3 regions of the Streptomyces shaanxiensis genome follow, and region 1 is predicted to be linked to each of the others. Evidence: riboswitches for the same ligand, from Rfam matches in the RefSeq annotation. Region 1 holds a riboswitch; each other region holds the start of a gene.
The links. Region 1 has a riboswitch for cyclic di-AMP ahead of ABD932_RS24670 (C40 family peptidase). Riboswitches for the same ligand answer to the same signal wherever they lie in the genome.
Positions count from the first base shown of each region.

Region 2: it holds a riboswitch for cyclic di-AMP, as region 1 does, so the genes downstream of both, ABD932_RS02755 (M23 family metallopeptidase) here and ABD932_RS24670 (C40 family peptidase) in region 1, are expected to answer to the same signal.
Region 3: it holds a riboswitch for cyclic di-AMP, as region 1 does, so the genes downstream of both, ABD932_RS40450 (M23 family metallopeptidase) here and ABD932_RS24670 (C40 family peptidase) in region 1, are expected to answer to the same signal.

Region 1 is NZ_BAAAZY010000012.1:350,210-356,464, forward strand. It holds gene ABD932_RS24650 (LuxR C-terminal-related transcriptional regulator) at 1-554, shown strand, start outside; gene ABD932_RS24655 (C40 family peptidase) at 633-1,691, opposite strand; gene ABD932_RS24660 (hypothetical protein) at 2,285-2,638, shown strand; gene ABD932_RS24665 (tellurite resistance/C4-dicarboxylate transporter family protein) at 2,616-3,611, opposite strand; gene ABD932_RS24670 (C40 family peptidase) at 4,006-5,187, opposite strand; cyclic di-AMP (ydaO/yuaA leader) riboswitch at 5,196-5,350, opposite strand; gene pcrA (DNA helicase PcrA) at 5,711-6,255, shown strand, end outside.
Region 2 is NZ_BAAAZY010000003.1:120,277-126,531, forward strand. It holds gene ABD932_RS02740 (DNA gyrase/topoisomerase IV subunit A) at 1-901, opposite strand, end outside; gene ABD932_RS02745 (M16 family metallopeptidase) at 1,787-3,160, shown strand; gene ABD932_RS02750 (M16 family metallopeptidase) at 3,157-4,545, shown strand; cyclic di-AMP (ydaO/yuaA leader) riboswitch at 4,747-4,909, shown strand; gene ABD932_RS02755 (M23 family metallopeptidase) at 4,923-5,708, shown strand; gene ABD932_RS02760 (GntR family transcriptional regulator) at 5,993-6,255, shown strand, end outside.
Region 3 is NZ_BAAAZY010000029.1:63,718-69,972, forward strand. It holds gene ABD932_RS40430 (MarR family winged helix-turn-helix transcriptional regulator) at 1-42, opposite strand, end outside; gene ABD932_RS40435 (dihydrofolate reductase family protein) at 109-1,242, shown strand; tRNA gene ABD932_RS40440 (tRNA-Met) at 1,323-1,396, shown strand; gene ABD932_RS40445 (PP2C family protein-serine/threonine phosphatase) at 1,528-2,412, shown strand; cyclic di-AMP (ydaO/yuaA leader) riboswitch at 2,657-2,814, shown strand; gene ABD932_RS40450 (M23 family metallopeptidase) at 2,826-3,854, shown strand; gene ABD932_RS40455 (hypothetical protein) at 3,990-4,235, opposite strand; gene ABD932_RS40460 (PrsW family intramembrane metalloprotease) at 4,272-5,660, opposite strand; gene trmB (tRNA (guanosine(46)-N7)-methyltransferase TrmB) at 5,788-6,255, opposite strand, start outside.

The DNA of each region.
Region 1 (6,255 bases):
CCGCGGACGTCGACCAGGCGGTCACGGTCATCACCGCGACCCGGCCCGAGGTCGTCCTCCTCGACGTGCACCTGCCGGGTGGCGGCGGGGTCGAAGTCCTGCGTCGCTGCGCCGCGTTGATGGCGGACACCGAGCAGCCCGTCCGCTTCCTCGCGCTGTCCGTGTCGGACGCGGCGGAGGACGTCATCGGGGTGATCCGGGGCGGTGCGCGCGGGTACGTGACGAAGACGATCACCGGTTCGGATCTCGTTGACTCCGTCTTCCGGGTCCAGGACGGTGACGCGGTGTTCTCGCCGCGCCTCGCCGGGTTCGTGCTGGACGCGTTCGCGTCGACGGACGCGCCGCCGGTCGACGAGGACCTCGACCGGCTCACCCAGCGTGAGCGGGAGGTGCTGCGGCTGATCGCCCGTGGCTATGCGTACAAGGAGATCGCCAAGCAGCTCTTCATCTCCGTCAAGACGGTCGAGTCCCATGTCTCGGCGGTGCTGAGGAAGCTCCAGCTGTCCAACCGGCACGAGCTGACGCGGTGGGCGACGGCCCGACGGCTGGTCTGAGCCTCGGGCTCTGAGTCCTGAGTCCTGAGTCCTGACTCCTGAGCCCTGGCTCCTGGGCGCCGGTCCCGGCTCGCTCGTTCACGCCACCCGCGTCGCCCCCGCGAACGGCATCTCGTCGAGCGGGGCCACCCGGACCGGTGCGGACGGGTTCGGGGCGTGGATCATCTGGCCGTTGCCGATGTAGAGGCCCACGTGGCTGATGCTGGAGTAGAAGAACACCAGGTCGCCCGGGAGCAGTTCGGAGCGGGAGACGCGGCGGCCCGCGTCGATCTGGGCGTAGGTGGTGCGGGGCAGGGACAGGCCGGCCGAGCGGTAGGCGGCCTGGGTGAGGCCGGAGCAGTCGAAGGCGTCCGGGCCGGTCGCGCCCCAGACGTAGGGGCTGCCGAGCTTGGAGTGGGCGTACGAAATGGCGGCCGCCGCCCGGGAGTTGGGGGCCTGTGCGGTGGCGGAGCCGGGAGACAGGGCGTCGCGGGTGCCCGTCGAGGAGCGGGCGGCGCGGTCTGCGCTCTGCTGGAGCTGGGCGCTCTCCTGGGCGGTCAGCTGGGCGAGCAGGTCGCGGGCCGTGTCCAGCCTGCCGGTGATCGTGTTCTTGTGCCGTTGCAGTTCGGCCCGGCGGGACTTCAGTGTGGTCAGTTCGACGCGTGCGGCCCCGCGCAGCTGCTCGATCTCCCGTAGTTGCCGGCGTACTCCGGCGACGGACGTGGCCTGCCGGTTGCCGGCGCGTTCGGCGAACTCCGCTCCGTCGAGGTAGCGGTCGGGGTCGTTCGAGAGCGCGAGCTGAAGGGCCGGGTCGAGGCCGCCGTCGCGGTACTGTGCCGCGGCCATCGAACCGAGCTCCTCCCGAGCCGAGTTGAGCTTCTCCGTCCGGCGCGCGGCCTCGTCCTGCAGTGTCCTGATCCGCCGCTCGGCCGCGTCCGCCTTCTCCTTCGCGCCGTTGTACTTCTCGGTGGCGACCTCCGCCTCCTGGTACAGCTTGTCCACCTTCGCCTTGACCTGCGCCGGGGTCAGCTGCGGTTCGGCGTGCCCGGTCCCGTCGAAGCCGGTCGCGCTCGCCGCGCCCGCCAGGGCGATCGTCCATGCCGTGCGGGCCGTATTGCCGCCGACCGAGCGCTGACGGGGCTTTCGGTGCGCTGCCACGTGGACTTCACGTCCTTTCGTACGACCGCCTCGTCCTGTGACGTCCGCCAGAGTGGCGGGCGTGTGGCCGCCCCGGGAGAGCGGCGGACGTATGAGCGCCTGGGGGGAGCGGACGTACGACCGCACCGGGGCGGGTTACGCGTCCGGCGGCGGCCCACACAGGGGGAGCGGGCCGCCGCCGGACTTTCTCGGCGGTGGTGTCCGACTGCCGCCCCTGGCCCGGGCGGCGGTGGGGAGCCGGTCACCTGGTGGAGGACGCTAAACCTCGGTGTGTCGGGTCGGTAACGCGTTGTGCGGAAGTGCCGGGAGCGGACCGGGGGATGACCGTAAGTGACCGTGATCCCGGGATGGGGGCGTCTGGTTGACGCGGGGTGATGACCGATGTGGCGGTTTCGGGGTTCGCGGGGGTGGCGGAGTGCTATGGGTCGCATATATGCAAGATCGGGAGTGGGGTGGGGGAGGGGTGAGCGGGGTGAGGGGGGGCGGCGTGAGTCAGTGGGGTGGGTGGGGTGAGTGGAGTAGGGCCGCTGGGTGGGGTGCGTGGCGTGGGGCGGTGTGGGGTGGGTTTTTGGCGCTGATTAGGCTCCGGCTCCATGGACGTACTCATCCATCTCTTCGTCGGCCTGCACATCATCGGTATCGCCGCGCTGCTCGGTGGTTTCCTCACCCAGATGAAGGCGATGGGCCAGGGCACCGCCCGCTTCGTCCCCGCGATGCTGCACGGCGCGCTGACCATGCTGGTCACCGGGGTGATCCTCGTCGGGCTCAATCAGGCGGACGATCAGCCCGTCAACAACATCAAGATCGGCGTGAAGCTGGCGCTGCTGGTCGTGATTCTCGGGCTCGTGTACGTGAAGCGGGACGAGGAGACGGTGGACAAGCCTCTGTTCGGCGTGGTGGGGCTGCTGACCACGGCGAACGTGTTCATCGCCGTGTTGTGGACGTGATCTCTGCGGACCAGGCGCCGGCGTAGGTCAATACCGCGCCCGCGGTGACCGCCAGCCATGCCGCCACCGCGATCCACAGCAGGGCCTCGCCGGGGGTCCTGAGCCACGGGATGTCGACCGCGGTGGCGACGGAGAGGGTCGCCGCCGCCGTCATGCCCATCGGGAACACGGTTGCCCAGCGGCGTACGTCGTAGTGCGGCCGTGGCCAGGCGATCTCCGCGACGAGCAGGACGGCGTACCAGGCCAGGTCGAGTACCAGGAGGGCGACGGTCACGGTGCGGAGGACTCCGCTGTCGTCGTCGTTCCAGAGGTAGAGCTCGGCGCTGTCGGCGGCGATGAGCCTGGATCCGGCGAGTGCGGAGATGGCGAGGGCGCCGCCCGCCACCCAGTGGTCGCCGGCGCCGTGGGCCACTTGGCGTAGGTCGAAGCAGGTCAGGGCGATGGCGTAGAGCAGCAGGCCCAGCCAGAAGAGCGCGAGTGCCGCGTGGGCGAGCCATGCCGTGGTCTCGGTGGCGGCGAGTGTTGCGGCCAGGACGGCGAGGCCCTGCGTGGCCACGCAGCCGAGGAACACCGCGCCGGACATGCGGCGGCGCCAGTGGCGTACGACGGCGATGAGGAGGCCCGGCCAGAGCACGGCTGCCAGGGCGAGGAGCGCCTTGGCGAGGGTCTGCCAGCCCAGGGTGGTGAACCGGGTGCCCAGGACCGTCGTTGCGGCGACGGCGGTCAGTGCGGCCGGGGTGGCCGCCTCCTTCGCCCATCTCGTGCGGTCCCATACGAGGCGTGCGACGAAGTCGGCGGCGAGCGCGAGCCAGGCTGCGCAGGCCAGGGCGAGGGCGATGCGGGACAGGGTCTCGTAGTCCGTCTGGTGCAGGGCCACCGAGAGGATGCCGGTGGCCATGACTGCGGCGCCGGCTGCGGGGGGACGTTGCGACCACCAGGTGTGGAGGGGGGATGTGGGGGTGGCGGCGGGCATGGGGCCGATGCTAGGGAGCGGGGTGTTGGTTGCTGGTGGGGCACGCGCGTGGGTGGGGTGAAATACGCCCGTTGATCGCCGGTGGGGTGAGCGTCCATGCCTGCGGCGGCCAGTGCGGCCTCGGTGGGGGTGCGCGTAGCGCCTGCGGGTCGGTTGTGGGTCGGGGACGTGCCGGGGGGGTGTCCGTCCTCGGACCGGCGGCTGGACTTAGGCCGGGAGGTGCTGCGTGTTGACGCCGGCCACTGCGGGCGGACACCCCCCGGCACGTCCCCTTGCCGCCGTACGCGGGTGCTACGCCGTGGGGGTGCTCCCTAGCGGAGGCCTTGTGTACGTGGCGGAACGACGCCGCGCGCGTGCGCAGTCCATGCTCCACGCGCGCGTGTGTGTGTCTGCGTCAGGCCGGGCGGACCACGCTGTGGATCGACGACTCCCCGTCGTAGTAGATCGACTCCTCGCGGACGTACGCGCCGGGCTTCGGGGCGTGGATCATCATGCCGTTGCCGATGTAGATGCCCACGTGGGTGACGTCGTCGTAGAAGAAGATCAGGTCGCCGGGCCGGGCGTTGGCGAGGGAGACCGTGGTGCCGGCGTTGACCTGGTCGTAGGTGACGCGGGGGATGTCCACGCCGGCGGCCTTCCAGGCGGCCTGGGTGAGGCCGGAGCAGTCGTAGGAGTCGGGGCCGGTGGCGCCCCAGACGTACGGCTTGCCTATCTGGGAGCGGGCGAAGGCCAGGGCCTTCTCGGCCTTCGTGGCGTACGAGGAGTCCGACGCGGAGGAGTCCGAGGATTCCGAGGAGCCCGAGTCGGACGCCGACTCGCTGCTCTCCTGCTGCTGGGCGGCCTCCTGGCGCTGGCGCTCGGCCTCGGCCTCCGCCTGCTGGCGGGCCAGCTCCGCGGCCTTGCGGGCGGCCTCCTCCTGCTTGCGCTTCTCGATCGCGGCCAGGCGGGCCTTCTCCTCCGCCGTCAGCTTGGAGAGGAGTTCGCGTGCGTCGGAGAGCTTCGTCTGGACCGTGGACTTGGCGGTCTGCAGGTCGTTCTGCGACTCGGTGAGCGTCTCGAGGCTCTGGGTGGCCTCCTGACGCTTCTTCATCGTCGCGGACTGCTGCGTGAAGTAGTCGTCGACCGCCTCCTTCTGGCGGCCCGTCATGCGATCCATCAGCTGGGTCTGGTCGAAGTAGTCCTGCGGGGTGTCCGCCAGGAGGAAGGTCGCCGTGTCGGGGGCGGCGGCTCCGGTGCGGTACTGGGCGGCCGCGAAGGTGCCCAGTTCCTCGCGCGCCTCGTTGAGTTCCTGGGTTCGCTTGGCGACGTCGTCGAGGAGGGTGTCGACGCGCTTGCGCTGCTTCGCGGTCTTCTCCTTGGCCGCGTTGTAGTTCTCGGTCGCCGACTCCGCCTGGCGGTAGAGGTCGTCGACCTTCTTCTCGACCTCTTCGAGGCTCGGCCTGTCGTCCGAAGAGGGGCTCGCGTTGGCCGTCTGGGACAGCAGGGCCACGGAGGTGAGGGCCGCCGTGGCGAGGGCGGGGGTCCGTATGCCTGCTACGCGCGTACCAGCGGGACGCGACTTGCGGTGCGACGCCAAGGGAGGCGACTCCTTCCGTGCTCCGCCTACCGAGTTAGCTGTCGGGTTCGGGCGGGTGGTCCGGAAGGGTTGCCCTACGGCCGTTCCCGGGAGGGAAGTCGGGCCGATTCACCCCAAGTTCGGTGGGTCCCCGGCTCCGGCTGCGCGGCGGCGCAACGGACTCGGCGGAGGCCGCGCGGCCCGGCGACGTTCGCCGGTGGGGGTCGTACGGCCTGCCCGGCACGGTAGCCAACTCGTGTGGCCCCTGTGAAGGTTGATGTTCGATATGCCCGATACATTTTCGTGACCTTGGCGCGGTTCGCCGCGGGCGGCGGTTGGTTGGGGATCGTCTGGGGCGGGATGGCCGTATTTGCGTTGTGAGGCGTGTCTCTTTGTTCTTCGGTCGCGGATCGTGACGGGGTGGTCGTGGAGGGTGAGAGCGGGCCCTGGGTGGGCCCCGGTCGAAGATCATCGGGTTTTGGAACGGGAGATGTTCTCGGGGTGGCGGCGGGCTGTCAGTGGGGCGCCCTAGACTCGGAGAGCGATGAGCAGCCTCTTTGACGACAGCTTCCTGGCGGACCTCCAGGCCCCACGGGCCCACGAGGAAGAACCCCCGCCGCCGCCCGAGGACGATCACGCTCCGGAATCGGTTCCGGACGATCTGTTCGGCGGGAAGTTCGACGTGCCTCCGGACCGGGACGCGTACTACCGCGACGGCGCCCCGCGCCCGGCCATCGACGCGGCCGCGCTGCTGGAGGGGCTGAACGAGAACCAGCGGGCGGCCGTCGTCCACTCGGACACTCCGCTGCTCATCGTGGCCGGTGCCGGCTCCGGCAAGACGCGGGTGCTCACCCACCGCATCGCCCACCTGCTGGCCGAGCGGAACGTGCATCCGGGGCAGATCCTCGCGATCACCTTCACCAACAAGGCCGCGGGCGAGATGAAGGAGCGGGTCGAACAGCTCGTCGGCCCGCGCGCGAACGCGATGTGGGTGATGACCTTCCACAGCGCGTGCGTGCGCATCCTGCGGAGGGAGAGCAAGAGGCTCGGGTTCACCTCGTCCTTCTCGATCTACGACGCCGCCGACAG
Region 2 (6,255 bases), on a different contig from region 1:
CGATGCCCTGGATCTTCTTCGAGCCGACCAGGTCCTTGATCTTGGCGATCACCTTCTCCGGGCCGACCGTGAAGGGCAGCTCGGTGACGACCAGGCCCTTGCGGCGGGCGGTCACGGTCTCGATCTCGACCGTGGCGCGGATCTTGAAGGTGCCGCGGCCCGTCTCGTACGCGTCCCGGATGCCGGCGAGGCCGACGATCCGGCCGCCGGTGGGCAGGTCGGGGCCCGGCACGTGCTTCATCAGGGTGTCCAGATCCGCGCCCGGGTAGCGGATCAGGTGGCGGGCGGCCGAGATGACCTCGGCGAGGTTGTGCGGCGGCATGTTCGTGGCCATGCCGACGGCGATGCCCGACGCGCCGTTGACCAGCAGGTTCGGGAAGGCGGCGGGCAGCGCCACCGGCTCCTGCTCCTGGCCGTCGTAGTTGGGGGTGAAGTCGACCGTGTCCTCGTCGATCGACTCGGTCATCAGGCTCGTCGCCTGGGCCTGCCGGCACTCGGTGTACCGCATGGCGGCCGGCGGGTCGTCGTTGCCCAGCGAGCCGAAGTTGCCGTGGCCGTCGACCAGCGGGACGCGCATCGAGAAGGGCTGGGCCATGCGCACCAGGGCGTCGTAGATCGACGCGTCGCCGTGCGGGTGCAGCTTACCCATGACCTCGCCGACGACGCGGGCGCACTTCACATAGCCGCGGTCGGGGCGCAGGCCCATCTCGTTCATCTGGTAGACGATGCGACGGTGCACCGGCTTGAGGCCGTCGCGGGCGTCCGGCAGGGCGCGGGAGTAGATGACCGAGTACGCGTACTCGAGGAAGGAGCCCTGCATCTCGTCGACGACGTCGATGTCGAGGATCTTCTCCTCGTACGAGTCGTCGGGCGGCGGGGTCTTCGTGCTGCGGCGGGCCATCGCTGCCGGCTCCTTGCTGAAGCGTTGACGGGATCTGACGCGGACCATTGTGGACCGAGGCACTGACAACCACCGACCAGGACCCGATGTTGGGCTCCGGCCCGGCGCGTGAGAAGTGTCCCCGACGCCCGGCCCCGTCTGCGAGCGGGGGGACTCATCGGGTACCAACCGCCCCGGTCAAAGCGGGGCTTGCCACCGGAACGACAACGCGTCCGACGGAGTTTCCCGGCGACCGGCGACCGGCGACCGGCGACCGGCGACCGGCGACCGGCGACCGGCGACCGGCGACCGGCGACCGGCGACCGGCGCACCCCCGTCGTCGGGACCGAGCACCGGTCGGCGAGCGCCTCGCGAGTGCCGCCCCGGGCAGATGCCTCCCCCGCATGTGCCGCCCTCGCCCCTCCCAGGCCGCCCGCACGGGCGCTCCGCCCACGGCGGCAAGCTCGCGCCGCGCGACCGTTCACTCGCCGGAGTGATCGACGGGCAGCCGGGCGAGACAGCCGAAGGGACTCGGCGCCGCCGCACGCGCCCGCATGGCGGGCGCGGGTCCCGGGGTGGCGGCGTCACCCGGCACGAGAGGTGACGCGACGGGCGCAGGCCCAGCGGGTGAGAGCGACGGACGCATACCCAGCGGGTGAGAGCGGCGGACGCGGGCCCAGCGGGCGAGAGCGGTGGCCGCCCGCCGATCCGCGCGTCGAGGCGAGGGACAACGGGCCGTCCCGCGGGGCGCCCCCGGCTCGTGACAGCGCCCTGCACCCAGCCGCGCAGCCAAGGCGTTCTGACCGGGAACTTCGCCGACCCTTCGGACGCTGCATACAGTGGCAGGAACTTAAGCCGAACTGCTCGGCACAACGCAGTGCACGCGACCGGAAGGACACCTTGCCCATGGGTCACACGGCCACACCGGAGGCACAATCCGGCGGCCTCACCGCGACGGAGCACCGCCTGGCCAACGGCCTGCGCGTGGTGCTCTCCGAGGACCACCTCACGCCGGTCGCCGCGGTCTGCCTCTGGTACGACGTCGGCTCCCGCCACGAGGTCAAGGGCCGTACCGGACTCGCCCACCTCTTCGAGCACCTGATGTTCCAGGGATCGAACAGTGTGAAGGGCACGGGCCACTTCGAGCTCGTCCAGGGCGCGGGCGGCTCGCCGAACGGCACCACCAGCTTCGAGCGCACCAACTACTTCGAGACCATGCCCGCCCACCAGCTGGAGCTCGCGCTGTGGCTGGAGGCCGACCGCATGGGCAGCCTCCTGGTGGCGCTCGACGAGGAGGGCCTGGAGAACCAGCGCGACGTCGTCAAGAACGAGCGCCGCCAGCGCTACGACAACGTCCCGTACGGCACGGCGTTCGAGAAGCTGACCGCGCTGTCGTACCCCGACGGACACCCGTACCACCACACGCCGATCGGCTCGATGGCCGACCTGGACGCGGCCAGCCTGGAGGACGCCCGTGCGTTCTTCCGGACGTACTACGCGCCCAACAACGCCGTCCTGTCCATCGTCGGCGACATCGACCCCGAGCAGACGCTCGCCTGGGTCGAGAAGTACTTCGGCACCATCCCGGCCCACGACGGCAAGCCCGAGCCGCGCGACGGCTCGCTGCCCGAGATCATCGGAGAGCAGCTGCGCGAGGTCGTCGAGGAGAACGTCCCCGCGCGCGCGATGATGGCCGCCTACCGTCTCCCGCAGGACGGCACGCGCGAGTGCGACGCGGTCGACCTGGCGCTGACCGTCCTCGGCGGCGGTGAGTCCTCCCGCCTCTACAACCGGCTCGTACGACGTGACCGTACGGCCGTGGCGGCCGGCTTCGGCCTGCTGCGCCTGGCCGGGGCGCCCTCCCTGGGCTGGCTGGACGTGAAGACCTCCGGCGACGTCGAGGTCCCCGTCATCGAGGCGGCCGTCGACGAGGAGCTCGCCCGCTTCGCGGCGGACGGCCCCACCGCCGAGGAGATGGAGCGCGCACAGGCCCAGCTGGAGCGCGAGTGGCTGGACCGGCTCGGCACCGTCGCGGGCCGCGCCGACGAACTGTGCCGGTACGCCGTCCTGTTCGGCGACCCGCAGCTCGCGTTCACCGCCGTACAGCGCGTCCTCGACGTCACCGCCGAGGAGGTCCAGGCGGTCGCCAAGGCCCGCCTGCGACCCGACAACCGCGCGGTGCTCGTGTACGAGCCGGTCGCCGGCGAGGCCGAGGACCTGGAAGCCGACGGGGCCGGACCCGCCGGGACCACCGACGAGAACGAGGAGTCGGCGCAGTGACCGAGCTCGCCAGCATGGAGTTCCACCCGCAGCCTCAGGCCGGCGAGGCCCGGCCCTGGGCGTTCCCGGCGCCCGAGCGCGGCAAGCTGGACAACGGCCTGACGGTCCTGCGCTGCCACCGCCCCGGCCAGCAGGTCATCGCCGTCGAGGTGCTCCTGGACACGCCCCTGGACGCCGAGCCGAAGGGCCTCGACGGCATCGCCACGATCATGGCGCGCGCCTTCTCCGAGGGCACGGACAAGCACACCGCCGAGGAGTTCGCCGCCGAGCTGGAGCGCTGCGGCGCCACGCTCGACGCGTACGCCGACCACCCCGGCGTCCGCGTCAGCCTGGAAGTGCCCGTCTCCCGTCTGCCCAAGGCGCTCGGCCTGCTCGCCGACGCCCTCAGGGCGCCCGCGTTCGACGACGCCGAGGTCGAGCGCCTGGTGCGCAACCGCCTCGACGAGATCCCGCACGAGATGGCCAACCCCTCGCGCCGGGCCGCCAAGGAGCTCTCCAAGGAGCTGTTCCCGGCGACCTCGCGCATGTCCCGTCCGCGCCAGGGCACCGAGGAGACGGTCGAGGGCATCGACTCCGCGGGCGTACGCGCCTTCTACGAGCGGCATGTCCGCCCGGCCACCTCCACCGTCGTGGTCGTCGGCGACCTCACCGGCGTGGACCTCGACGCCCTGCTCGGTGACACCCTCGGCGCCTGGACCGGCTCCTCGGCCGAGCCGCGGCCCGTCCCGCCGGTCACCGCGGACGACACCGGCCGTGTCGTCATCGTGGACCGCCCCGGCTCCGTCCAGACGCAGCTGCTGATCGGGCGGATCGGCGCAGACCGGCACGACCGCGTGTGGCCCGCGCAGGTGCTCGGCACGTACTGCCTCGGCGGCACCCTCACCTCCCGGCTGGACAAGGTCCTGCGCGAGGAGAAGGGCTACACCTACGGTGTGCGCGCGTTCGGGCAGGTCCTGCGCTCCGCCCCGGACGGCACGGGCGCGGCCATGCTGGCCATCAGCGGCTCCGTCGACACCCCGAACACCGGTCCCGCGCTGCAGGACCTCTGGACGGTGCTGCGGGGCGTCGCGGCCGAGGGCCTCACCGACGCCGAGCGGGACTTCGCCGTGCAGAACCTCGTCGGTGTCGCGCCCCTGAAGTTCGAGACCGCCGCGTCCGTGGCGGGCACACTGGCCGACCAGGTCGAGCAGCACCTGCCCGACGACTACCAGGGCACGCTGTACCAGCAGCTCGCCGCCACCGGCACGGTCGAGGCCACCGCCGCGGCCGTGAGCGCCTTCCCGGCGGACCGCCTGGTGACGATCCTCGTCGGTGACGCGGCAGCGATCCGGGAGCCCGTCGAGGCCCTCGGTATCGGCGAAGTCACCGTGGTGGCGGCCGAGTAGACGGCTGCACCCGCCACGCGCGGTGGGGGCCCTGGTGACGAATGAGTCACCAGGGCCCCCTTATGCCCGAATTGGGGGAGAGGTTGCCTGTCTGGCCTGTGGGATGCGCTACAAAAGCCGGGATCCGTTTGGGGATTGAAAGACGTCCCGCTTAGCGTCTTCCGGGCTGTCCGTCAGGCAGTGCGCCGCGCCCGCGGCACCGGACAGTCATCGCCGAGTCCCCGTACGGCGCGAGCCAGGGGAGCCGGGGACCCACCGTAGTCCCTGGGGTGAATCGGACGCCCGCGCGAAGGCGAGGGGGCCCGTAGGAGACCTTCCTGCTCCGAACCCGTCAGCTAACCCGGTAGGCGAGAAGGAAGGAAAGGACCAGCCACTTCATGGCGTTCAGCTGCGCCACCGGGGCGAATCGTCCCACCGGGAAGCACCGTCGTCCCAGCCGGATCGAGCGCTCCACCGCCCGTGCGGCCGGCGTCGCCGCCCTCACCGCCACCGGCGTCATAGGCACCCTGGCCGCCCCCGCGCTCGCCGCGGAACCTGCCGCCGAACAGACTGGCCTCATCCCCGTGATCAGCGTCGACAACTCGATCGCCGACCAGATCGACGCCCAGGCCGCCGCTCAGGAGCAGGCCGCCAAGGAGGCCGCGGCCCTGAAGAAGGCCGCCCAGGAGGCCGCGCGCAAGAAGGCGGCCGAGAAGGCCGAGAGGGAGCGCGAGGCCAAGGAGCGCGCTGCCCGCGAGGCCGAGCGCAAGCGCCTGCTGTCCTACGTCTCCCCGATCTCCGGCTCGTACGTCTCCACGGGCTACAAGGCCGGCGGCGCCGTCTGGTCCTCCGGCAGCCACACGGGCGTCGACTTCCACGCCGCCAGCGGCACCTCCGTCCACGCGGTCGCCTCCGGCACCGTCGTGGAGGCCGGCTGGGGCGGGGCGTACGGCAACCAGGTCGTGATCAAGATGAACGACGGCACGTACACCCAGTACGGCCACCTGTCGTCCATCGGCGTCTCGGTCGGCCAGACGGTCACCCCGGGCCAGCAGATCGGCCTGTCCGGCGCCACCGGCAACGTCACCGGACCGCATCTGCACTTCGAGGCCCGCACGACGGCGGAGTACGGCTCCGACATCGACCCCGTCGCCTACCTCCGCTCGCACGGCGTGAACCTCTGACACCTGCCACGCGCGCGTACGACGCTCACCACCCCGTGATCGTCCGACGCCTTCCACGCACGCGTGCCGCGCTCGCCGCTGCCCCCGTGATCGTCTGACGACAGACACTCCGCTCCCGAAGCCCCGGCTCCCCCAGCCGGGGCTTTCGGCGTTTCGCACGACCCGCTGTCCAAAAAATATCCATGGATTCCGGCCCGCCGTCGGAAATTCCGGCCGGTTGCAATAGAGTCACTGAACACACGTCATTCGTCGACGTTTCACGGGGATTAAGGCGGAGGTCGGTCATGCGTATTCCGGCGCATTCGGTGTGCACGGCGATCCGGGACGACATCGTCGCCGGTGTCTACGAGCGTGGCGGCCGGCTCACCGAGGAACTCCTCGCGCGCCGCTACGGCGTCTCCCGCGTCCCCGTCCGGGAGGCCCTGCGCACCCTGGAGGCGGAGGGCTTCGTGGTGACCCGGCGGCACGCGGGCGCGTGCGTCGCCGAACCGACCGAGCAGGAGGCCGCCGACCTGCTGGAGATGCGCACCCTGCTGGAGCCGCTCGG
Region 3 (6,255 bases), on a different contig from region 1:
CCAGGCGCGTTGCTCCTCGGGGGTGAGCCAGCGGGTCGTCATGCTGCCAGTGTAGGTTTGTTTCAAACTTTAACCAAGCCCGAGACCGCCGAGCCGGAGAGCGCGCCGATGCCGTCGTACCCCTACGTCCTGCTGTCCGCCGCCGTCTCCCTGGACGGCTACCTCGACGACACCACCCCCGAACGCCTGCTCCTGTCCAGCCCGGCCGACTTCGACCGGGTCGACGAGGTACGGGCCTCCGTGGACGCGATCCTCATCGGCGCCGGCACGATCCGGGCCGACAACCCGCGACTGCTGGTGAACTCGGCCGAGCGGCGGGCCGCGCGGCTGGCGGCGGGAAAGCCGGAGTATCCGCTGAAGGTCACGGTCAGCGCGTCCGGCGAGCTGGACCCGACGGCGAACTTCTGGCACACGGGCGGCGAGAAAGTCGTCTATACGACGGAGAAGGGCGCCGAGCGGCTGCAGCGGACGCCGGTCGCGGCGGACGTCGTCGCGCTGGGCGCGGAGCTGGACTGGCGGGGCCTGCTGACGCACCTGCGCGAGGTACGCGGCGTCGAGCGGCTGATGGTGGAGGGCGGCGGCACGATCCACACGCAGCTGCTCCAGCAGGGGCTGGCGGACGAGCTGCAGCTGGTGCTGGCGCCGCTGTTCGTCGGCGACGCGGACGCGCCCCGGCTGTTCGGGCCGGGCGGGTACCAGGCCGGGCGGCTGCGCCTGCTGGAGACCCGGCGCATCGAGGACGTCGTGCTGATGCGCTACGAGCCGACGGCGCCCGGCACCGGTGACCTGCCCGCCGCGGCGGACCGGCACTGGCTGGCGCTGGCGTGCGAGCTGGCGACGCAGTGCCCTCCGTCGGAGACGGCGTTCAGCGTGGGGGCCGTGGTGGTGGCCGCCGACGGGACCGAGCTGGCGCGCGGGTACTCCCGGGAGGGCGGCGATCCCGCGGTGCACGCGGAGGAGGCAGCGCTCGCGAAGATCGCGCCGGGGGATCCGCGACTGGCGTCCGCGACGGTGTACAGCAGCCTGGAGCCGTGCACCCGCCGCGCCTCCCGTCCCGTGCCATGCGCGCGGCTGATCCTGGCGGCCGGGGTCCGGCGGGTGGTGACGGCCTGGCGGGAGCCGGACACGTTCGTGGCGGGGGCCGACGGGAGCGGAATGCTGGCGGGGGAGGGTGTGCGGGTGGTGGTCCTGCCGGAGTACGAGGACCGGGCGAAGGCACCGAACGGGCACCTGCCGAACTGAGTGATCCGGCTCTCATCAGCGGCGTCGAGGGAAAGCCGTGTGCTTTCGGTCCTGCGGATGGGGTACTGTTAAGTCATCGCCGCGGGGTGGAGCAGCTCGGTAGCTCGCTGGGCTCATAACCCAGAGGTCGCAGGTTCAAATCCTGTCCCCGCTACTGAAGACTCAGGGCCGGAACTGATCAGTCAGTTCCGGCCCTGAGTGTTTCTCTCGTGACCGGTGTCCGCCCGCTCGTCCGGTCGGCCCTCCCCGCTCGCCCCCCACCCCCACTTCGGCAACGCTGGTCAGGTGGAGGAACGGCGGATCTCGTACGCACGCCGGTTCGTCCGGCTGCTCCCGGCCCTGTTGATCGGGGCCGGGAGCGTGTACGACTACGTGACGCCAACCGACTTCACCGGCGCCCCCTTCTTCACCGCTCCGCTCTACTCGCAGCACGGCACGATCCTCACGGGCGTCACCGCCGTCCTCGTCCTGCTCGCGCTCCGCATCCTGCGCGGCGGCCTGCCCCGGGCGGAGGTGATCACCGAGCTGGTCACCGTGGTGGTCGTCTCCGTGCTCGCCGTCCTCATCAACCTCCTCGTCCGCCGCAGCGACGAGCGCCTCGCCTCCGCCCGCGAGATCGCCGAGGCGGCCCAGCGCGCGGTCCTGCCGGAACCCACCGAGCGGATCGGCGGCTTCCAGATCGCGGCGCGGTACGAGGCGGCGCAGGAGGGCGCCTCCATCGGCGGCGACCTGTACGCCGTGCAGGACAGCCCGCACGGCGTGCGGATCATCGTGGGGGACGTGCGCGGCAAGGGCATGGGGGCGGTGGGGGCCGTCGCCGTCGTCATCGGGGCCTTTCGCGAGGCCGCCGAGCAGGAGGCCACGCTGGAGGCGGTCGCCCAGCGACTGGAGCGGGCGCTGGCCCGCGAGCGCACGCGCAGCGAGGGGATCGAGTCCTCCGAGGAGGCCGACTTCCCGAGCGAGGCCACGCTGCTGCTCCACACCGACGGCCTGTCCGAGGCGCGGGATGCCGAGGGGCAGTTCTACGACCCGGAGGCGGGGCTCGCGGGACGGGCCAACGCGCGCCGCGCACCGGCCGAGTTGCTCGGTGTGCTGGCGGCGGACGTGCGCCGGCACTCCGGGGGCGGGATGGCGGACGACATGGCGCTCATCGCCGTACGGCGTCCGTGACCCGCCCTTGATCCTTCTCACCAAGGGTGATCGGGCGACCGCCCTCCGCATAACAACTGACATACCGTCAATACCTGTGTGGTGCCTGAGCCTCGGCCAACTCGCCCGATTTGGACCGCTCGTGACCTGTAAGTCCGGGCGAAATTCGTTAATGATCAAGTGGAACAGCTTGGAATCCGCACCCCGGGTCTATTAACGTTCGATAACGCAGCGCGGTCGTCCCAGCCGTCACAAGAGACGGCTCCGTGCGCACGCGCCGAGTCCCGCAAGGGAGCCGGGGAACCACCACCCTGGGGTGAATCGCGCGGATTCCACCGTGAAGTCACGGTTGGTATACGCGCGTAGGAGACCTTCCTGCTCCGAACCCGTCAGCTAACCCGGTAGGCGAGAAGGAAGGAAAGGAGCACGCCCACGTGGCGTCCAACAGGCCTGCTACGCAAGCCCCGTTCGTGCCGAGTCAGCGCAGCAACGACACCTTCGGCTACGACCGCTACCGCACCGACGAGGGCCCGTTCGAGGAGTGGAACCCCACCGCGGAGTCCATTCGTCCCGTACGTGGCAGGCACCGCGTAGCCAAGCAGCGGGGCGGGGGACTCGCCCGCAGCTCCACGGTTCTCGGCGTCGGCGTCATAGCCGCCGTCGGCGCGGGCGGCATGGCCAGCGCGCAGAGCGGCAAGCCGCCGGTCGCGATCACCATGCCCGACCTGCCCCTGATATCCGACGACGACTCCTCCGCGGCCGCCGAGGACACCGGGACGGCCCTCAGCACCATGGGCGCCGCGACCGAGGAGACCAAGCAGGGCACCGGCGACGCCGGTGAGGCGCTGCGGGCCCGGATCATCGCCCAGGTCGAGCAGCAGCAGGACCAGGTCGACAGCAAGGCCGCCGCCGAGGCGATCGCCGCCGCCGAGAAGGAGGCCGCCGCAGCGGCCGCCAAGGCGGAGCAGGAGGCCAAGGAGAAGGCCGCCGCCGCGAAGGCCGCCGCCGAGGAAGAGGCCCGCAAGAAGGCCGAGGCCGAGCGCCTCGCCGAGCTGGCCAAGCAGTACACGCTGCCGACCTCCTCGTACACCATCACCTCGACCTTCGGTCAGGCCGGCGCCTACTGGTCCTCCGGCTACCACACCGGCCTCGACTTCGCCGCGCCGTCCGGCACGCTGATCAAGGCCGTGCACTCCGGCACCATCACGTTCGCCGGCTGGGACGGGTCGTACGGCTACAAGACGGTGCTCACCCTCGACGACGGCACCGAAGTGTGGTTCGCGCACCAGTCCTCGATCAGCGTCAGCGTCGGCCAGAAGGTCAACACCGGCGACGTCATCGGCCGCGTGGGCGCCACCGGCAACGTGACCGGAGCCCACCTGCACCTCGAGGTGCACCCCGACGGCAGCACGAGCGGCATCGACCCGCTGGCGTGGCTGCGCGGCAAGGGGCTCACGCCCTGAGGGACTAGAGACTCACGTCCTGAGGGGCGATCTCCCGATTGCACAGGGACGTTGATCGCGCAGGGACATTGATGGGTGCAGGGACATTGACCGTGCGGCCCGGCCTTCCTCACAGGAGGCCGGGCTCACGGTTTTTCAGGGATCGCAGGTGCCGGACTGGCCCGCGCACTGCCAGCCCGAGAATCCGCCCTCGGGGTTGTCGAGGTCGTCGTCGAGCCTGATGAAGCCCCAGACGACTGTGAGGGTGAACGCGACGGCGGCCAGCGCCAGCAGCCACAGGACGACCGTCCGCACCGTCCTTGTCCGGCCCTTGTCCGGCTCGCGGGCAGGCCGGGGCCGGGAGGCGCTCGGGGAGTGGCGGCCGCCGTTCACGCGCACCATCTCGGCTCTCCGTCCTGGTGGTCGGGCAGACCCGTGCTACGTCCGATACGGGTTGTACGCGGGATACGGCGCCGTCGGCCCGTAGGGGGCGCCCTGTGTCGGCCCGTACGTGGCACCCTGCGTCGGCCCGTATCTGGCGGTGTGCCCCTGTCCGTACGGTTGCCACTGACCCGGCGCCCCGTATCCGTACCCATACCCGTACGCAGGCCGAGGCTGCGCGGCGACCGCATGCTCCAGTGCCGGCCGAGCGAACCCCCGCCGCCCCCACAGCTCGTGCAACAGCTCCTGTTCCCGTACGACGAAGTCCGCGCCGGCCCGCCCGCGCCGCCCCCGGTGCCGCAGGAACGCCAGTGATGTGGCGTACGCCTCGTACTGCGCCACCGCCCGGGCCGCCGCCCGCCCCCCACGCCGTCGCGCGTACTGCCGGGCCACCCGCCGCGCACGCATCGAGCCGAGCGCGAAGGGATCGCCCGGGGCCAGCCACCCGGCGACGACGTACGCGGGCAGTTCCTCGCGCACGGTCCGCAGTTCGCGCTGCCGGGTCCAGATCACCAGCCAGGTCAGCAGCCCGAACGTGGGCACCATGAAGGCGGCGTACACGGCGAAGAACCCGAACTCGCCGAAGGCCGACGAGCCGTTCCACAGGGCGTGCATGCCCATGGCGAGCAGGAGCCCGGAGAGCGGGAGGAGAACGCGGCGCACATGCTGTCGCGGGCCCGAGAGCGCGGCGATGCCGAAGCCGATGCCGGTGAGGACCGTGAAGAGGGGGTGCGCGAAGGGCGACATGATGACGCGGACGAAGAAGGTCGCCGCCGTGACGGAGGCGATGCCGCGGTCGCCGGAGAGCTGGTCGGTACCGAAGGCGGTGCCGAGGTAGAGGATGTTCTCGGTGAAGGCGAAGCCGGTGGCGGTGACGCCGGCTATCACCACGCCGTCGACGATCCCGGTGAAGTCACGTCGGCGGAAGAGAAAGACGAGCAGGACGGCGGCCGCTTTGGCCGTTTCCTCCACGACGGGCGCTATGACGGTGGCGCCCAGCGTGTCCGCGTGGGACGGATCGGCGGTCGCCGTGGCTATCCATCGGGTCGCGAAGCTGTTGGCGATGATCGCTATGAGCGCCGCCGCGAACGCGCCCCACGCGAAGGAGAACAGCAGATTGCGCCAGGGGCCCGGCTCGACCCGGTCCAGCCAGCGGAAGGCGGCGACGAGCAGCGGCACGGGAAGAACGGCGAGCCCGAGCCCGACCAGGAACCCCTCGGTGCCGGTCTGCTCACGCACCAGGGCGAGGATGACCAGCCCGGAGAGCGCGAGCAGCGTGCTCAGCGCGCCGTAACGCACCCACCGCTTCTGCCACCAGTGCGCGTGCCGCAGTGTCCCGCCGGCGGGACCGGTGGGGTACGTCGGGTACGGGGGACTGGTGGCCACGGCATTGACCCTAACGAGACAGGGGCGCCACCCGCAGCCGCGCGAGGGGCTCCGGCGCCCGAGGGGGGTTTGCTGTCGGTGCTGTTTCTCTTCCCGGTCTTCGTTCCGGCTGCTCCTCCCGCTGCTCCTACGGCTGTACGCGGCGGAAGAGCAGGTCGTTCACCACATGACCCTTGTCCAACCCCTGTCCCTCGAAACGGGTCAGCGGCCGGAAGTCCGGACGGGGCGCGAAACCGCCGTCGGCTCGGGTGTTCTCGAAGTCGGGGTGACCGGTCAGAACTTCGAGCATCTGTTCGGCGTACGGCTCCCAGTCGGTGGCGCAGTGCACCAGGGCACCGGGCTTCAGCCGGGTCGCGGCGAGGCTGAGGAACTCGGGCTGGATGAGACGCCGCTTGTGGTGCCGCTTCTTGGGCCAGGGGTCGGGGAAGTAGACGCGCAGCCCGTCGAGCGAGTCGGGGGCGAGCATCTCGCGCAGCAGGATGATGGCGTCGCCGTTGGCGACACGGACGTTGTTCAGCCCGCGCTGGTCGGCGAGATTGAGCAGGTTTCCCTGCCCGGGCGTGTGCACGTCGACGGCGAGGACATTGGTCTCCGG